DNA from 3 places in the Janthinobacterium sp. EB271-G4-3-2 genome. Region 3 is predicted to be linked to each of the others. Evidence: predicted binding sites of a transcription regulator. Region 3 holds the regulator's gene; each other region holds the start of a gene.

Region 1 (5,998 bases), 120 kb from region 3:
ACGCCGGCATGAAACGCTGTTCCAGCAATTGCCTGCGCAGCAGCGCCAGCGGGTGGCGGCCCAGAGTCAGGCCTTGCGCGCGGTAGTCGCTGACGATGCTCTCGCCCTCCGTCGGGGCCGCCAGCATGGGCAAGTCTTCCTCTTGCGTCGTGGCGCGCAGCAAATCCCTGTCGGGCACGGCGCCGGCCGCCTGCCACAGCGCCGCGCGCCGGTGCCCGGCCAGCGCGTGCAGCGCATTGCCGGCGGCCAGCACCTGCAAGTCATGACGGTCCAGGCCGCTACGCCGCGCCAGGTCGGCAACGTCGATAAAAGCGGCAATGGCGCGCGCATCCTCGATGCGCTGGGCGGCCTCGGCGCGCATGCCGAACAGGCTGTTCAAGCCCAGGCGCACGGCGGGCGCGCCCCCTTCCGCGGCCTCTTCCAACGTCGCTTCCCAGCCGCTGATGGCCACGTCGACGGGCAGCACCTGCACGCCATGCCGGCGACCATCCTGCACCAGTTGCGAAGGGCTGTAAAAACCCATGGGCTGGCTGTTGAGCAAGGCGCACAGAAAGGCGGCCGGTTCATGGCATTTCAGCCAGGAACTGGCGTACGTCAGCAGGGCGAAACTGGCCGCGTGCGACTCGGGAAAGCCGTATTCGCCAAAGCCCTCGATCTGGCTGAAGATGGCCTCGGCAAACTTTTTCTCATAGCCATTGTCCACCATGGCATTGACGATGCGGTCATGGTAATTGTTCATGCCGCCCTTGCGTTTCCAGGCCGCCATGGCGCGCCGCAACTGGTCCGCTTCGCCGGGCGTGAAATCGGCGGCGATGATGGCCACCTGCATCACTTGCTCCTGGAAAATGGGAATGCCGAGGGTGCGTCCCAGCGCCTTTTCCAGGCCCTTCGGATACTCGACCAGTTCCTTCCGCTGGCGGCGCTGCAGATACGGATGCACCATGCCGCCCTGGATGGGGCCGGGACGCACGAGCGCCACCTCGATGACGAGGTCGTAGAATTCACGGGGCCGCAGGCGCGGCAGCATGCTCATCTGTGCGCGCGACTCGATCTGGAACACACCGATGGTGTCGGCCTCGCACATCATGTCGTAGGTGGCGGGGTCTTCGCGGGGAATATCCTGCAGGCGGAACTCTTCGCCGCGCCGCGCACCGACCAGTTCCAGGGCGCGGCGCAGGGCCGACAGCATGCCCAGCGCCAGCACGTCGACCTTCATCAAGCCCAGTTCCTCGAGGTCGTTCTTGTCCCACTCGATGACGCTGCGCTCGGCCATGGTGGCGTTTTCAATCGGCACCAGGCGCGACAACTTCCCGTGCGCAATGACGAAGCCGCCCGGATGCTGCGACAGATGGCGGGGAAAGCCCAGCAACTGCTGCGCCAGGCCGGCCCACTGCTGCGACAATGCCGCTTCCGGGTCGAGCCCGCATTCGGCAAGGCGCTCCAGCAGATCGCGCTTGCCGTCGAACCAGCGATGCGCCTTGGCCACTTTTTCCACGATCGCCAGGTCGATCCCCAGCGCCCGGCCGCTGTCGCGCAAGGCGCTTTTCGGACGGTAGCTGATCACCACGGCGGCCAGCGCGGCCCGTTCGCGCCCATATTTTCCGTAGATATATTGAATCACCTCTTCGCGCCGCTGGTGCTCGAAATCGACGTCGATGTCGGGCGGCTCATTACGTTCGCGCGACATGAAACGCCCGACCAGCGAATTGCCGCGTGCCGGGTCCACTTCCGTGATGTGCAGGCAATAGCAGACGGCCGAATTGGCGGCCGAGCCCCTGCCCTGGCACAGGATGTTTTGCGAGCGGGCAAAGCGCACGATGTCGTACACGGTCAAAAAGTACGCTTCATACGACAGCTCGGCGATCAGATCCAGCTCCTGCTCGATCTGTTCCTGCACGTTGGCCGGAATGCCCAGCGGAAAGCGGATGCGCGCGCCCGCATACGTTTCCTCGCGCAGATAGGTCGCCGGCGTGTGGCCGCCCGGCACCAGCTCGTCGGGATAGTCATAGCGCAAGCTATCGAGGGAAAATTCGCACATCTTGGCGATGCGCAAGGTTTCCGCCAGCGCCTGCGGCGGATACACATTGGCCAGCCGCAGGCGCGCGCGCAAATGCTGCTCCGCATTTTGCGCCAGCGCATAGCCGCACTCGCCCACGGGCTTGCCCACGCGAATGGCGCACAGGGTATCGAGCAGGGGCTTGCGCGAACGCACGTGCATGCACACGTGGCCGACGGCCACCACGGGCAAACCCTGCGCCTGCGCGGCCGCCTGCACGGCGCTGCGGTGCGCGTCATCCTGCGCCCGCTGCAGCAGGTTCAGGCCGATCCAGCTGCGCTCGCCGCCAAAGGTGGCCGCCATCCACGCCCCCTGCGCGCGCACGGTTTCCGGCTGGGCCGGATAGCTGGGCAGCAAGATCATCAGACAACCGGGCAGCCCCCGCAAATGCGCAAACTCGGCCGAAGGCGCCGCAAAATCGTCGGGCGTCAGCAAATAGCGCCCCTTGGCCGCCCGCGTGCGCGCCATGGTAATCAGCTCAGACAAATTGCCATAACCGTCGATGTCCCGCACCAGCGCCAGCAGGGACAGGGCCGGACTGCCGTCGGCCTGCGTCAAATGAAAATGCGCGCCGATGGTCAGCGGAAAACCGGCCCGCTTGGCCGTCGCATGGGCACGCACGACGCCCGCCAGCGAGCACTCGTCCGTGATGGCCAGCCCCTTGTACCCGAGCTGGACGGCGCGCGCCACCAGCTCTTCCGCATGCGAGGCCCCATGCAGGAAGCTGAAATTGCTCAGACAGTACAACTCAGCATACTCGGGTAAGACGGCGCCCCACATGATCCACCTCAATACTGTATATAAACACAGTATATTATACGCATCCGGAAGAGGTGGCCGGGAAGCGCAACGACTGTTGATTTAGAAAGTCAAAAGCTGAGAGCCTGAAAAGTCAATGCGCGACAATACGAAACTCCGTCGCTGTGGCTACGGGGCGAACTTGATTGCGCTCCCGTTTCAATTCCACGATGCCGTAATTGGACATTGTTTTCAAGGTGCGCGACAGGTTGCTCGGTTTACGGCCCGTTGTCTCAGCCAAGGCCGAGATGGATTCCGGTTGCGTTTCCAAAATCACGTGCAGCAATGCCCGGTTTTCGTCGCTCAAGACTTCCGCCAGCGATTTGATCGAAGTGAACCAGACCTTGGGCTCATCCGCCTTCGGTTTATATATGCCGCGAGCGATGGCGAGCAGGCGTTCGCGGATTTTCTCTTGCGGCATGATGCCAATAAAAATCGGTTTCATTGCTTTTTTACCTCCAGCAAAATGCGGTCCACGTCAGCAAAGAAGTCATCGATCAGATGCTGTGCGTCCTTGAATTCGTATGGCACTCCCTGATCTGACGGATGCCGATGTTTATGGTCAAAAGTCACGATACGTCCCGCATATTTGAATTTTTTGGCTCTGTCATCGGCAAATAGGGGAAATGCCGGAATCTTCCCTTGGTTGTGTTGTCTGACTCTGCATACTTACCTGCAGGAGCAGATCATGCGGCGAGCCGAATGGATCAGCTTTGTTGCGCAGTTTGCGCAGTTGAACCGACGCCAGCGGCAGGCTGGCATTGCCCTGTTGCATGGCAACGCGCCACACGACGCGACCGTCGCGCTGCTGGAAAGTGTGGCGCAGCCGCGATTGGCCTGTCCCGCCTGCCACTCGCCTCACCTGCATCGACATGGCCATGCGCACGGCCTGCAGCGCTACCGCTGCGTGCCGTGCGGACGCACCTTCAATGCGCTCACCGGCACGCCGCTGGCGCGCTTGCGCCATAAATCGCTGTGGCTCGACTACGCCGATTGTCTGCTGGCATCGGATTCCGTGCGCAAGGCCGCGTCACAGCTGGGCGTGCACCGCAACACCACGTTTCGCTGGCGTCACCGGTTTTTATCGCTGGCCAAGACGGACCGGCCGCATCGCCTGCACGGCATCGCCGAGGCCGACGAGTTATATCTGCTGGAATCGGAAAAGGGAGCACGGCAGATGACGCGTCCGCCCCGCCGCCGTGGCGGCCATGCCCGCCAGCGCGGCATATCGAACGAACAGGTCTGCATCCTGGTGGCGCGCGACCGCACGGGGCAAACTCTCGATTTCGTCACGGGCAAAGGAGCATTGACGAAGGCGCAGCTGCACCATTGTTTGTTGCCCATGATCGACAAGGATGTCTTGCTGGTCACCGACGGCCATCGCGCCTACCGGGCCTTCGCCCGGGAAGCGGGCATCAGCCACCAGGCCGTCAACTTGCGCGCCGGCATCCGCGTGCAGGGCGCCGCCCACGTGCAGAACGTCAACGCCTATCACAGCCGTTTGCGACAATGGATGGGGCCGTTTCACGGCGTGGCGACGCGCCACCTGCCGAACTACCTGGGCTGGCGCTGGATACTCGACGCCGGGCGCATCCGCTCACCGGAAACATTGTTGAAAGCAACTTTAGGCGCATTCCCACACCTGACGGTGACATAGCTAATTTTTTTGGCGGCTTCACCATATGGGCATTGGCGCAACCGAGAATGCGTTTGCCATACGGTTCGTGCAACGTCAGCGAGTAGCGTATGCCGTGGGGGATCTCATCCGATACCTTTGTCCGTCTGGCTTCTATCTTGATCCAATAGCCGCCATCCTGGTCGAGTATGGAACCATCAAGGTCCAGCAATGTATCAATGGCAGGATCGATCTACATGCGGCAAAATATATCATCAGTTGATATGCAACCTCCACGAAGGCGTCAATAAGCAGAGCCTTGTCGCTACAGGCTGGCAGGATTGCAACAGGCGTTGCGCATATTTTCGTTTATGCTCGTGTTTTACCTTATGCCTCGCCCATCATGATCGTCCACTTATTAAAATGTTTCGGCGCCGCACCCGGTGGCGGCAATGCGGCGCTGGTCGTGGAAAACGACGACAACAGCGAAACGGCGCGCCAGCAATTTGCCCGCGAACGCCAGGTCAGCGCCTGCGTCTTCCTCGACCGGCAAGCGGACGGAGGCGTCGTGCTCGACTATTTTTATCCGCACACGCGCAGTCCCCTGTGCCTGCATGCCACCCTGGCGGCCGCCCATGTGCTGCTGACGGCGCCTGGCGCACCGGCAGCCTTGACGGTGACCACGGCCATGCGCGGGCAAGCTTTGCAGCTGGTGCGCCGCGCGGAAGGTCTATTCATCGGCCTGACACCGCAACCGGCGCCTGCCGTCATGGTGGAAAAATATGTGCCGTCGGAACTGATGGGCCAGCACATGCACTTGCTGTCGCCGCCCGTGGTCACCTCCGTCGGCAGCCCGAAGCTGCTGCTGGAAGTGCCCGACCGCACCACCCTGCGCGCACTGCGGCCGAACTTGGAACTGATCGCCGACTGGAGCGCCTTGCATCAGGTCAACGGCTGCTATGCATATTGCCGCACGGGCGAGCACGAGTACGAGGGACGCAACTTCAACCACCTCGACCCGGCGCTGGAAGACAGCGCCACGGGCGTGGCGGCAGGCGCGCTGTCAGCCCATTTGCAGCTGTCGCTGCGCCTGCATCAGGGCCACGTGACGCAGCAGCCATGTTTGATCGAGGTGCAATACAGCGCGCAGGCAATCTGGGTGGGCGGCATGGTGCAACGCAGCACCTGAACGGGGCATGCCGCACCAGTACGAGGCAAGCCGGGCAGCGGCGAAAAGATAATCAACCAGGAAACAACAGTTACTACAAATTTGTAATAAGAAAACAAAGTATCGCTGGTGAATGATGAAATGATGGCACTAGAATCAAATCACAATACCACTTGGAGATACTGCGTGCCGACCCTCACCACCTTGCGTAAAGCAGTCCTCATCAGCCTGTACGGCAGCGCCGCCCTGGCCGCCTTCAGTCCCGCCGCCATGGCGCAGAGCAACGACCCTGCGGCCACGGAAGGGCCCGTGCAAACGGTCAGCGTGGTCGGCTCGCGCCGGGTCGCCAGTTCCTCCACCG
Region 2 (5,998 bases), 140 kb from region 3:
AACAGTGGGCGAACAGCGCGTAGGCGCGGATGGCGCCGTCGGGCGCATCAAGGCGCGCCGCCAGCACATGGCCGTGCGCGCCGGGAAAATCTTGCCGGGTGGATTTCATTGTCTCAGATCAAAGCTGCCGCGCAGGGCGGCCGATGGCGCATTGTAGCGCCGTCCGGCCACGGCTGTTTTAGCCACGCGATGGTATGTCGAGACCCGTGATGACGGCAGGCCGGGCCAGGAAAGCATCCAGCACGCGCTGCACGTTCGGGAAATTCTCAAAACTGACCAGCTCGCCCGCGCCGTAAAAACCCACCAGGCAGCGTACCCACGGGAAGATGGCGATGTCGGCAATCGTGTACTGGCTGCCCATGATCCAGTCGCGGCCCTGCAGGCGCTGCTCGAGCACGCCCAGCAGGCGCTTCGCCTCGCCGAGATAGCGCTCGAGCGGACGCTTGTCCTCGTAATCCTTGCCGGCGAATTTGTGGAAGAAGCCCACCTGGCCAAACATGGGGCCGATGCCGCCCATCTGGAACATCAGCCACTGTATCGTTTCATAGCGCAGGCCCGCGTCCTGGGGAATGAACTTGCCCGTCTTTTCGGCCAGGTACAGCAAGATGGCGCCCGACTCGAACAGCGCCAGCGGCTTGCCATCAGGGCCGTTCGGATCGAGGATGGCGGGAATCTTGTTGTTGGGATTGAGGGACAGAAATGCGGGCGATGTCTGATCGTTGCGCTCGAAGCTGACCAGGTGCGGCTCGTAGGCCAGGCCCAGCTCTTCCAGCAAAATCGAAACTTTGATGCCGTTCGGCGTCGGCAGCGAGTACAGCTGCAGGCGCTCGGGATGGCGGGCGGGCCATTTTTGGGTGATGGGGAAGTCGGAAAGCTGTGTCATGGATATCCTTCGTTTCAATTAAAGATGCGGCGCCGGGAAGCCAGTATAGCCAAGCACGGCAGTTTCAGCAGGACAGCCCATTCAGCCAAACAAGCCATGCAAAAACCAGCGCGGCGCGGCGTCTTCTCCGCTGCCGGCGATGCGCTCGCGGTAGACCCAGTAATGGGCGTGGTCGAGGCCTTCGGCGATGAAATAGTCGCGCGCCTGCGACTGGCCCCACCAGCCCGCCTCTATGCGCTCGGCAACGGACACCATTTTCAAGGGCGAGCCATAAAACGGCCGGTGCTCGCGCATCAGCAGGGCGATGGGCTGGGCCAGCAGCCAGCCGGGACGGGGCATGCCGGCCAAGCCCGGCGGCAAGTCTGGCTGGGCGTTCTTGGCGCCGACCTTGGCCGGCAGCGGCAGCCACTGGTTGGCCGCTTCGGGACGGTAATCGGCGCGCGGCGCGGCCTGCAAGACATTGTCCGTGCCCAGGCGCGCCACCAGCAATTCCAGCAGGCGCTGGCGTTCCTGCGGCGTGCCGCCCGGTTCGGGGAACAGGGTCTCGCTGGGCGGCGCCATCGGCTGCACCTGCAGCGCTTCCAGGGTCAGGCCGATCACGGGCGCCTCCAGCGCCAGCTGCGCCAGGCGCTCCTTGAGCAGGCGCACCAGGTGCTCGTCGCGCCACACGGCCTCGCCCAGCGCCAGGTCGATGACGGTGGGCGGGCGCGCCACCCTGCCCCGCTCGTGCGCCAGCAGCAATTGAATGCGCTCGACGGCAAATTGCCGCGCGCACAGCCAGCCCGTCATTTGCTGCAGCAGGCGGCGCGCGCCGAACAGCAGCGCGTCCGCCTGCTCCACGCGGTCGAACAATTCCAGGCTGGCGCGGAACGTGGGCGGCGCTTCGAGCCACACGAACAGTTCCGTGCTGTGGCCATGCGCATCGTCGAGCATATCGAGCAAGGCTGCGCCGCAACGGCGCTGCAAGCCGGGCCGGGGCAAGTGGCGCAGCTGCCCCAGGGTGCGGCAGCCAATGCCCTCGAACCAGTCCAGGTAGGGACGCGCGGGCGGCAGCAAGGCGCACGGCAGGCCGTCGAGGCGGCGGGTGAGGCTCTCCATGCCCAGCACGCGGCGCCGGCGCGTAGCGGCGCGCGCCAGCAGCCAGGCACCGCGCGCCGTAGGGGCGCACGACAGCTGGGCCGTGTAGCCGAGCGCGCGCAAGCTGGCCGCGATGTGCCGGCACAGGGCGCGCACGCCGCCGAACAGGCGCAGGCTGGCGCCCGCATCGACGAGCAGCGTCGCTTCCTCGCCTTGCGCCACCAGCGGCGAATATTGCAGCAGCGCCAGCGCCACCGCTTGCAGGGCTTGCGCTTCCAGGTCAGGGGAGCGCTCGTGCAGGCGCGCCTGCGGCGCCAGCATCAGCGCACCGGCGCGGCGCATGCCCGGCCGGATGCCGGCGGCCCGCGCCAGCGGCGACACGGCCATCACTTGCTCCTGCTCCAGCACTACGCCCAGGCTGTCAGCCGACCAGCGCGGGCAAAATACTTCGAGCGGGAGCCGGGGCAGGCACAGGCCGATCCAGAGTCGCATGGCGTAGCAGTAATGAAGGAGGTTGCAGGGGCAGGAACAGGGGCGCGTCGCGCTGCGGTCCCCGCCGCTTGATGAAGCCGATCTCGATGCCGCCCGCGGCCGGGCGCACGGACAGGCGCAGCGGCGCAGGCGACGCATCCTGCGCGCCGTGCAGCGGGCGCAGCATGCAGAACAGGGTGTTGCCGCTTTGCGCGGCCAGGTGCAAACGGCGCAGGCTGTCGGCGCGCACGTGCGGCTGCCAGAACAGCAAGGCGCCGCAGGTACCGCTGCGCAAGATATTTTCCGCCGCCCACAAGGCATCCTTGCCGCCGGCGCTTTTGAGCCACAGCAGTTGCGATGGCGCCAGTCCCTGCGCGGCCAGGGCCAGCGCCTGCGGCGGATGGGGCGGCTGCAGCAGCACGATGGGCAAGCCCGGCAGTTGCGCCAGCGCGGGCGCCAGCAGCCGCAATTCGCCGCTGCCCGGCTGCTGCACCAGCAGGTCGATGAGGCTGCCGCTGGGCCAGCCCCCGCCGGGCAGCTGCGCGGACAGGGCGGCAAAGCCCGTGTCCAGGCAGCGCGTGGCGCCCTGCCCCAGCTGCGATGCGCGCCACAAGGACGGGTGCAAGGCTTCCGGCGAGGCCATCAATTGAGAATGTTGCATCATTGGATAGAGAGGTTGATACTGTATGCATATACAGTACTATCCGGCCTCGCTTTTGGCAAGGTTTATCTGACTGCCGCTACCGCCGGGGCCGCTCCGCCATGTCCGAAAAACCCCGTTTTCGGCATCGATTGCTGTACCATAAGCACTCTCCTTACCGGTTGGCAACGTACCAGCCGGCTTCCTCCGTCCATAAGGAAACGCATTTGACCACCATCCAAATCATCAGCGCCATCGTCTTCGGCCTTGCGCTCATCCACACCTTTGCCGCCAAGTCCTTTGAAACCTTGTCGCGGCGCCATCCCCGCCATGCGGGCTTGCTGCACTTGCTGGGCGAAGTCGAAGTCGTGTTCGGCTTCTGGGCCTTCATCCTGATTCTCATCATGGCCTTTGTCTCGGGCAGCGATGCGGCCATCGAGTATGCCGAGTCGCGCCATTACACGGAGCCCCTGTTCGTCTTTGTCGTCATGGTCGTGGCCGCCTCGCGCCCCGTGCTCGACGCCGTGCAGCGCCTGTTGAAAAGCGTGGCGCGCGTGATGCCGCTGCGCACGGAACTGGGCCTCGTCTGGCTGGGCCTCGCGCTCGTGCCCCTGACGGGCTCATTGATCACGGAACCGGCCGCGATGACCCTGGCCGCGCTGATGCTGGCGCCGCAAATCTTCCGCCCGGGCATCCCCGAATGGCTGAAATACGGCGCGCTGGGCGTGCTCTTCGTCAACGTTTCCATCGGTGGCACCCTGACCTCGTACGCGGCGCCGCCCGTGCTGATGGTGGCCACCACGTGGAACTGGGATAGCGCCTACATGGCCAGCCACTTCGGCTGGAAGGCCGCCATCGCCGTGCTGATCAACGCCACGGGCGTGAGCATTCTGCTGCGCAAATACCTGCACAGCAATACTTCCGACATCAAGCCGAAGGCCGGCGAAGTGGAAGCGCCAAAAGTGCCGCTGGCCGTCAGCCTCGTGCACATGATCGTGCTGGCCGGCGTGGTGACCCTGGCGCACCATCCCGTGCTGTTCATCGGCCTGTTCCTGTTCTTCCTCGGCTTCGTGCAGGCGTACGAGCGCTATCAAAGCCCGCTGATCCTCAAGGAAGGCTTGCTGGTCGGCTTCTTCCTCGGCGGCCTGGTGGTACTGGGCGGCATGCAGCAATGGTGGCTGCAACCCATCGTCTCGAGCCTGAAGCCGCTGGCCCTGTTCTTCGGCGCCCTGGGCTTGACGGCCATTACCGACAATGCGGCCCTCACTTACCTCGGTTCGCTGATCGTCGGCATGACGGATGAAGCGAAATACATGCTGATGGCCGGCGCCGTGGCCGGTGGCGGCCTGACCGTCATCGCCAATGCGCCGAACCCGGCCGGCGTGGCCCTGCTGCGCCGCGGCTTCAAGGATGAATCGATCGGCGCCGTCGGCCTGCTGGCCGGCGCCCTGCTGCCGACGGCCGTGGCGGCCTTGGCCTTCCTCGCTTTGTAACTCGACTCACGGGGCGGCTACCGGCCGCCCCCTGCTTCCTCAATTTCCTCCTCAGTTTCCGTCATACACGAGAAAATGCAGCCGGTCATAGAACAGGCTGTAGGCATAGTCGAACGTGCCCACGCTGCGAAAACCCTTGTGCAGATACACTTGCAGCGCTTCGCTCTTTTCCCACACCGTCAGGGTGATGCGCGCGCAGCCCTTGCGGCTCGCCAGGTCGCGGATTTCATGGAACATCTGCCTGAATAACCCCTGGCCCCGGTATTTCTCGTCGATGGCCAGGCTGCTGACGAAACAGTCGTCGGCACGCGCATGCGCGAGCACGAATTCATCATAGGCATCGTCGAGCGCCTTCATGTCGTCACGGTAATAGGAGACGGCGCCGCAGGCCTGGAACTCGTCCATCGTCGCGGCCGTGAAAAAGCCGATGAAACGCTCGTCCTCGTCATGCAGGCCGTGGATGTGCGCCAGATACGGGTCGATGTTTTGCCGCCGCTGCAATTCGACGAATTGCAGATTCAATTTATTACCGAACGAGCAGTATTCGAGGTAGCTGGTGGCAAACAGCAGCTTCGCCATGCGGTTCTTCGTCTCGTCGTCCAGCAGTTCGCCCGGCACCAGCGTGAGCGGCGCATGCGACAGCAGGTCCGCCTGCGCCTCGTCACCTGGCGGGGCCACATCGCTGACGGCCGGCATGCGGCTGCCGTGGCGGCCCACGGTCGGGCGCCAGAAAGCACCGGCGGCAATATGCTGCGAACGGTGGGCCAGCAGGTAGCGGCAAAAGACGGTATTCACGCGGTCGAGCTGCGGGTCGTCCGACAGCACCGAGTAATAGTGAAAATGGTCGATGTCGGCCCGCAGCTGGGCCGCATATGCCATACGCGGCACTTCCTCGATATCGAACACATCGACGATGTCGGGCAGGATCAAAGGATCGTCAAGCTGCCAGCCGATCTCGTCGAGCCGCGCCACGCAACGCGCATACGCGCGCCGTTCCTCGTCGCTCAAGGGAATGTGCAGGTCGGTAATGATATCGTCCAGCAGGCGCATGCCGCGGATGCCGCCCACCACCGCTTCCCGCGCGCCGTCATACAGCACGCAATAGCGCTGGTAGAACTCGGCATGGCTGAGCACGGTCACGCCCAGGTTTTTCTTCCATTCCGCATAGAACTGGCCAAACAGCCGCGCCTCGAATTGCGGGCAGGAACGGGGAACCTGCGCGTCGATGCCCGCATAGGCAAGGTTCACATTGCGCTGGATCACGCGCAGCGCGGCATCGTTCTTCTTGGCGATCAGCATGCCCGTTTCATCGAGAAACAGATTCATCCAGCTGACATGCCGGCGCTCTTCGCCGTCACCATCCTTGCGCTGGAAATAATCGGGCACTTCCGGCTTCATCAGGAAAATCGTCGCCGGATTATGCGGGATCGTATC
Region 3 (5,998 bases):
AAATGAACAGGATCACGTCGGCATCCTGCTCAATAGCGCCCGATTCGCGCAAGTCGGACATGACAGGACGTTTGTTCGGGCGTTGTTCCAGCGAGCGGTTCAGCTGGGACAGCGCGATCACGGGGCATCCGAGTTCTTTCGCCAGGCCTTTCAAGCCCCGCGAAATCTCGGAAATCTCCGTGGCGCGGTTGTCGCCCGGCGTATTGGCCGACATCAGTTGCAAGTAATCGACGATGATCAGGCCCAGCTTGCCGCATTGACGCGACAAACGGCGCGAGCGGGCGCGCAATTCGATGGAATTGAGCGCCGGCGTTTCATCGATGTACAACTGCGCGTCGTTCATCTTCTGGATCGCATTCGTCAGGCGCGGCCAGTCTTCGTCGTTCAGGCGGCCAGTACGCAAACGGTGCTGGTCCAGCTGTCCGACGGAGCCGAGCATACGCATGGCCAGCTGGGCGCCGCCCATCTCCATCGAGAACACGGCCACGGGCAAGCCGCTGTCGATGGCCACGTTTTCGCCGATGTTGACGGAAAACGCCGTCTTGCCCATCGAAGGACGGCCCGCCACGATCACCAGGTCGCCCGGCTGCAGACCCGAGGTCATGCGGTCGAGGTCGATGAAACCGGTGGGCACGCCCGTGATTTCACTCTGATTGTCGCGGCTGTACAGTTCGTCGATGCGTTCGACCACTTGCGTCAGCAGGGGCTGGATGGCGGTCCAGCCCTGGGCGCCGCGCGCGCCTTCTTCGGCGATGGCGAAAATCTTCGATTCGGCCTCGTCAAGCATCTGCTTGACTTCCTTGCCTTGCGGGCTGAAGGCCGTGCCGGAGATATCGTCGGCGACGGTGATGAGCTTGCGCAGCACGCCGCGGTCGCGCACGATCTCGGCGTAGCGCCGGATGTTCGCGGCCGATGGCGTGTTTTGCGCCATGGCGTTCAGGTAAGCGAGTCCGCCCACGTCATCGGCCTTGCCGAGCTGGGTCAGGGTTTCAAAAACAGTAATGACATCGGCTGGCTTGGAAGCGTTAACCATCTTGACGATTTGCTCGAAGATGATGCGATGGTCATAGCGATAGAAATCCTCCGCATGCATGAAGTCGGCGATGCGGTCATACGCGGCATTGTCGCGCAGCAGACCACCGATGACGGATTGTTCTGCTTCGATCGAATGCGGCGGAATACGGAGGGAATCCAGTTGCGGATCAGAGGGGGCGTTCATGGCGCGAATTATACCCGCTTCGGCGTGCTGGCAAAAATAAAGGGCTGAAATTGAGCGAAAAAAAGGCCACAAAAAAGCCGGGCGAACCCGGCTTTTCATAGTGCGGCAATGCTTGCGGGCCAGGCCCGCAGACAATTACGCGTTCGCGTCTGGAACGACAGCGATAACAACTTCCACGACCACGTCGGTGTGCAGAGCAACCGAAACGTTGTGCTCGCCAACGATCTTCAGCGGGCCGGTAGGCATGCGGATTTGTGCTTTTTCAACAGCAAAACCTTGCTTGGTCAGCGCTTCAGCGATGTCGAAGTTGGTGACGGAACCGAACAGACGGCCATCAACACCAGCTTTTTGAGCAACTTGAACGGTCAGGCCGCTCAGTTTTTCGCCCTGGGCTTGCGATGCGGCCAGTTTGGCGGCAGCAGCTTTTTCCAGTTCGGCGCGCTTGACTTCGAATTCAGCCACAGCGGTTGCCGTGGCACGACGTGCCAGGCGTTGTGGGATCAGGAAGTTACGTGCGTAACCGTCTTTGACTTTGACGACTTCGCCGAGGTTACCGACGTTAACAACTTTTTCTAACAGAATGATTTGCATAGTTCTTCTCCAGGAATATCTGACCGATTAAGCGTGGTGCAGATCGGTGTATGGCAGCAGCGCGAGGAAGCGAGCGCGCTTGATTGCGGTGTCAACTTGGCGCTGGTAGTGCGCTTTGGTACCGGTCAGGCGTGCTGGCATGATCTTGCCGTTTTCTTGGACGAAGTCTTTCAGCGTGTCGACGTCTTTATAGTCGACTTGCTCAACGTGAGCTGCGGTGAAGCGGCAGAACTTCTTGCGTTTGAACAACGGGTTTTGCTGTTTGCGTTTTTCTTTAAGCTTGAGCTTATTTTTGTCGAACTTTTTACCGAATGCCATGTCAGGCTCCTGTATCTAAAATGCGCTAGTCAGAATTGACTGCACTAAAATCAATGATGTGAAACACCAAACTCTTGCTGTTGCGGCTCTTCCTGGCCAGGAAACCCGTGAACTGATACACCCCGCCCAAGCTTGCCTGACTGAACCTGCCTGAGATTTCGCCAGCGGCTAGCGCGGCAACATCAAACTCGGTCAAACGGGCAATCCCTGCTTCCATCTGCTGCGAACTGTGTTGCAATACTGCATTCACAATCGGCAGCCCTGCCGGGGTATAGCGCAATATTTCGCGCTCGGCAATGATGGCGGTGACTTGTAGCTGGTTCAGCGCACGATCCTGGTCAAGAATTAAGCTGCTGCTGCGGCTGGAGCGGCTGCTGGTGCTTCGGTGCGGTGGCTTTTGGCCGCGTCTTCGCGTTGTACCGATTTCATCATCGGCGAAGGAGCTGTTTCAGCTTTCTTCATTTTAACGGTCAGGTGACGCAACACGGCATCATTGAATTTGAATGCTGTTTCCAACTCGACCAGGGTCTCGTTGTCGCATTCGATGTTCAGGCAGATGTAGTGTGCTTTAGGCAGCTTTTGGATCGAGTAAGCCATTTGACGGCGGCCCCAATCTTCCACGCGGTGAACCGAACCGCCGCGGGTGGTTACGCTGGCTTTGTAGCGTTCGATCATCGCGGGCACTTGCTCGCTTTGGTCCGGATGGACGATAAAGACTATTTCATAATGACGCATGCAAACTCCTTCAGGTCGGATTGATAATCGCCCACCCCGGCGTCAAGACGGGTGTGGGAAGGTCAGCCGAAGATTATAACCGCCTTTTGCAAACGTTTCAATCATTGCTTGCGCCGGCGCCCGAAAAGCCCGCGCGCCACCGTGCTTTCCGCCCGTGGACAAGTATTTCTTGCGAAATTCGCCTAAAACACGGAAATCCCCTTGCATAGTGGGCGATACTGTACAAAAATACAGACTGTTCATATAGACAGCATTTTAGTATGCACCCACCGCTCATGATCAAGCTGACAGCACGACAAGAACAAATCCTGAACCTGATCAAGGACGCGATTGAAAACACGGGCTTTCCTCCTACCCGTGCCGAAATCGCCAATGAACTGGGTTTCAAATCGGCCAATGCGGCCGAAGAGCATTTGCAGGCCCTGGCCCGCAAGGGCGCGATCGAGATTTCGCCCGGCACCTCGCGCGGCATCCGCCTGATCGGCGCGGCGGCAGAAGCACCGCCATCGAAAGTGCCGGCGGCGCTGCTGATGTCGCTGCCCCTGATCGGCCGCGTGGCTGCCGGTTCGCCCATCCTGGCCCAGGAAAACCTGGAAGCGAGCTACAACGTGGACCCGGCCCTGTTCTCGGCCAAACCCGACTTCCTGCTGAAGGTGCGCGGCTGGTCCATGCGCGACGCCGGCATCATGGATGGCGACTTGCTGGCCGTCAAAAAGGTCGACAGCGCCAAGAATGGCCAGATCGTCGTCGCCCGCATCGGCGACGAAGTCACCGTCAAGCGCTACAAGAAGACGGGCTCCGTCATCGAACTGCTGCCGGAAAACCCGGACTTCAAGGTGATCACCGTGTCGCCGGAAGACGAGTTTGCCCTGGAAGGTTTGGCCGTGGGGCTGATGCGCAGCTGGCATTGATTGAGCGCGCCCTCATAAACCTACTGCGCAGCCCACTCTCGGGCATCCGTTGCTCGCTAGCTGGGCGCCCCCGTACAATGTACAGCTCCGCTACTCAACCCGATATTGGGCTTGCTCGCTACGGTTTCTGAAGGCACGAAGACATTACCATTGAACGGCGAAAAACAAAGGGCCGCAACAGCATGACTGTTGCGACCCTTTTCATTTATCCGGCTACTTATACATCGAGTGCGAGTGCCTGGCGGAAATCCTCAAGCAGATCCACCTCATCCTCGATACCGACGGAGACGCGGATCAGCGATTCGGCGATGCCCATGCTGGCGCGCCGCTCGGCACCCATCTCATAGAAAATCGTGTGGGCGACGGGAATGACGAGGGTGCGCGTGTCGCCGAGGTTGCTCGCGGGAATGGCCAGGTTCAAACGATTGAGGAAATCGAAGCAGTCGATGCCATCCTTCAGCTCAAAGCTGAACAAGGAACCATAGCTGCGGAACAAGTCCGTCGCCAGCGCGTGCTGCGGGTGCGACGCCAGGCCCGGGTAATGCACGGCCGCCACTCTCGGGTCGGCCTGCAGCATGGTGGCCAGCGCCAAAGCGTTCGAGCAGGTGCGGTCCATGCGCAAAGCCATGGTTTCCGCGCCGACAGCGATATGGTGCGCCGCTTCCGGCCCCAGCGAAGCGCCGAAGTCGCGCAAGGCCTTGGCGCGGATTTGCGCGATGCCCCACTGGGCCGGCGCCGCCTTCTTGTAATTTTCAAAGATGTTCGGATACTGCGTCCAGTCGAACACGCCCGTGTCCGTCAAGCTGCCGCCCAGGGCATTGCCGTGGCCGCCGATGGATTTCGTCAAGGCATTGACCACCAGGCCCGCGCCCACGGCTTTGGGGCGGAACAGATATGGCGTCGTCATCGTGTTGTCGACGATGTACAAAATGCCCTTTTCGCGGCACAAGTCGCCGATTTTTTTCAGGTCGGCGATTTGCGTGCGCGGATTGGCGATGGTTTCCACGAACACGATGCGCGTGGCCGGCGTAATGGCGGCCGCCACGTTGGCGACGTCCGTGGCGTCGACGAACGACACGGCCATGCCCTGCCCCGTCACCGTTTGCCACAGGCTGTTGGTGTTGCCAAACAAAAAGGCCGACGACACGACATGGTCACCCGCGCGCAGCAGCGATTGCACGACGGCGCCGATGGCGCCCATGCCGGTGGCGAAGCACAAGGTCGCCACGCCGTCTTCCATCTTGTTGATCTTGTCTTCCAGCGCGGAAACGGTCGGGTTGCCCTGGCGACCGTAGCGGAAACCCGCTTCCTTGCCCTGGAACACGGACGCGAGCTGGCGCGCATCGGCGTAACCGAAAGCAACGGAAGTATGCACGGGCTTGTGCAGCGAGCCGTGTTCGATCCCCTTGCGGCGGTCGTTGTGCAGGATGGTGGTGGTGAAGCCGTAGTTTTTTTTGGTGGTCATGGTGGAAGTTCCAAATACTCGTCTTGCCGCTTAACCCAAGGCAAGTGCCGGGGTCAGACCCAGCGGATCTGACCCCGAAAAAAAAGCCCGGCAATAGCCGGGCCTAGAATCAAGCCTCGGTAGTAGCGAGGTTCAGGTTCAGCTGGGAACGCGGCGTATCTTCGGGCGCTGCCGCCTTCGGATGGTGGCGCGCATATTCCAGGCGGTCCAGGTATTCCTGCGACACGTCGCCCGTCACGTAGACGCCATCGAAGCACGAGGCCTCGAAGTTCGTCAGGGCCGGGTTGACGTCGGCGATCGCCTGCTTCAGCGCGCCGATATCCTGGTACACCAGGTAGTCGGCCGTGATTTCGCGGCACACTTCTTCCGTCGTGCGGCCGTAGGCGATCAGCTCGTCGCGCGTCGGCATGTCGATGCCGTACACGTTCGGGTAGATCACCGGCGGCGCGGCCGAAGCGAAGATGACCTTCGTCGCGCCCGCTTCGCGCGCCATCTGCACGATTTCACGGCTGGTGGTGCCGCGCACGATGGAATCGTCGACCAGCAGCACGACTTTATCCTTGAATTCGGAGGGGATCGCGTTGAGCTTCTGGCGCACGGATTTCTTGCGCGCCGCCTGGCCCGGCATGATGAAGGTACGGCCGATGTAGCGGTTCTTGATGAAGCCTTCGCGGTATTCGATGTTCAGCGCCATGGCCAGCTGGATGGCGGCCGGACGCGAGGAATCGGGAATCGGCATGACCACGTCGATATGCACGC

What was found. Region 3 encodes LexA, which represses DNA repair genes until DNA is damaged. Its sites were predicted from a motif close to ACTGTATNNNNATACAGT; they were not measured.
Region 1: IGS55_RS08825 (error-prone DNA polymerase) is a predicted target of LexA. The motif match lies at 2,850-2,867, and genes of this name have one in related genera.
Region 2: imuA (translesion DNA synthesis-associated protein ImuA) is a predicted target of LexA. The motif match lies at 3,113-3,130, and genes of this name have one in related genera.

The regions. Positions count from the first base shown of each region.
Region 1 covers NZ_JACYMG010000003.1:221,276-227,273, forward strand. The annotation lists gene IGS55_RS08825 (error-prone DNA polymerase) at 1-2,836, opposite strand, end outside; gene IGS55_RS08830 (HVO_A0114 family putative DNA-binding protein) at 2,949-3,299, opposite strand; gene IGS55_RS08835 (IS1595 family transposase) at 3,543-4,511, shown strand; gene IGS55_RS08840 (PhzF family phenazine biosynthesis protein) at 4,873-5,658, shown strand; gene IGS55_RS08845 (TonB-dependent receptor plug domain-containing protein) at 5,824-5,998, shown strand, end outside.
Region 2 covers NZ_JACYMG010000003.1:240,031-246,028, forward strand. The annotation lists gene IGS55_RS08895 (alpha/beta hydrolase family protein) at 1-109, opposite strand, end outside; gene IGS55_RS08900 (glutathione binding-like protein) at 179-883, opposite strand; gene IGS55_RS08905 (Y-family DNA polymerase) at 965-2,452, opposite strand; gene imuA (translesion DNA synthesis-associated protein ImuA) at 2,382-3,092, opposite strand; gene IGS55_RS08915 (putative Na+/H+ antiporter) at 3,299-4,564, shown strand; gene IGS55_RS08920 (GNAT family N-acetyltransferase) at 4,616-5,998, opposite strand, start outside.
Region 3 covers NZ_JACYMG010000003.1:104,535-110,532, forward strand. The annotation lists gene IGS55_RS08305 (replicative DNA helicase) at 1-1,219, opposite strand, end outside; gene rplI (50S ribosomal protein L9) at 1,355-1,810, opposite strand; gene rpsR (30S ribosomal protein S18) at 1,838-2,128, opposite strand; gene priB (primosomal replication protein N) at 2,154-2,453, opposite strand; gene rpsF (30S ribosomal protein S6) at 2,474-2,863, opposite strand; gene lexA (transcriptional repressor LexA) at 3,139-3,774, shown strand; gene IGS55_RS08335 (cystathionine gamma-synthase family protein) at 3,992-5,239, opposite strand; gene purF (amidophosphoribosyltransferase) at 5,349-5,998, opposite strand, start outside.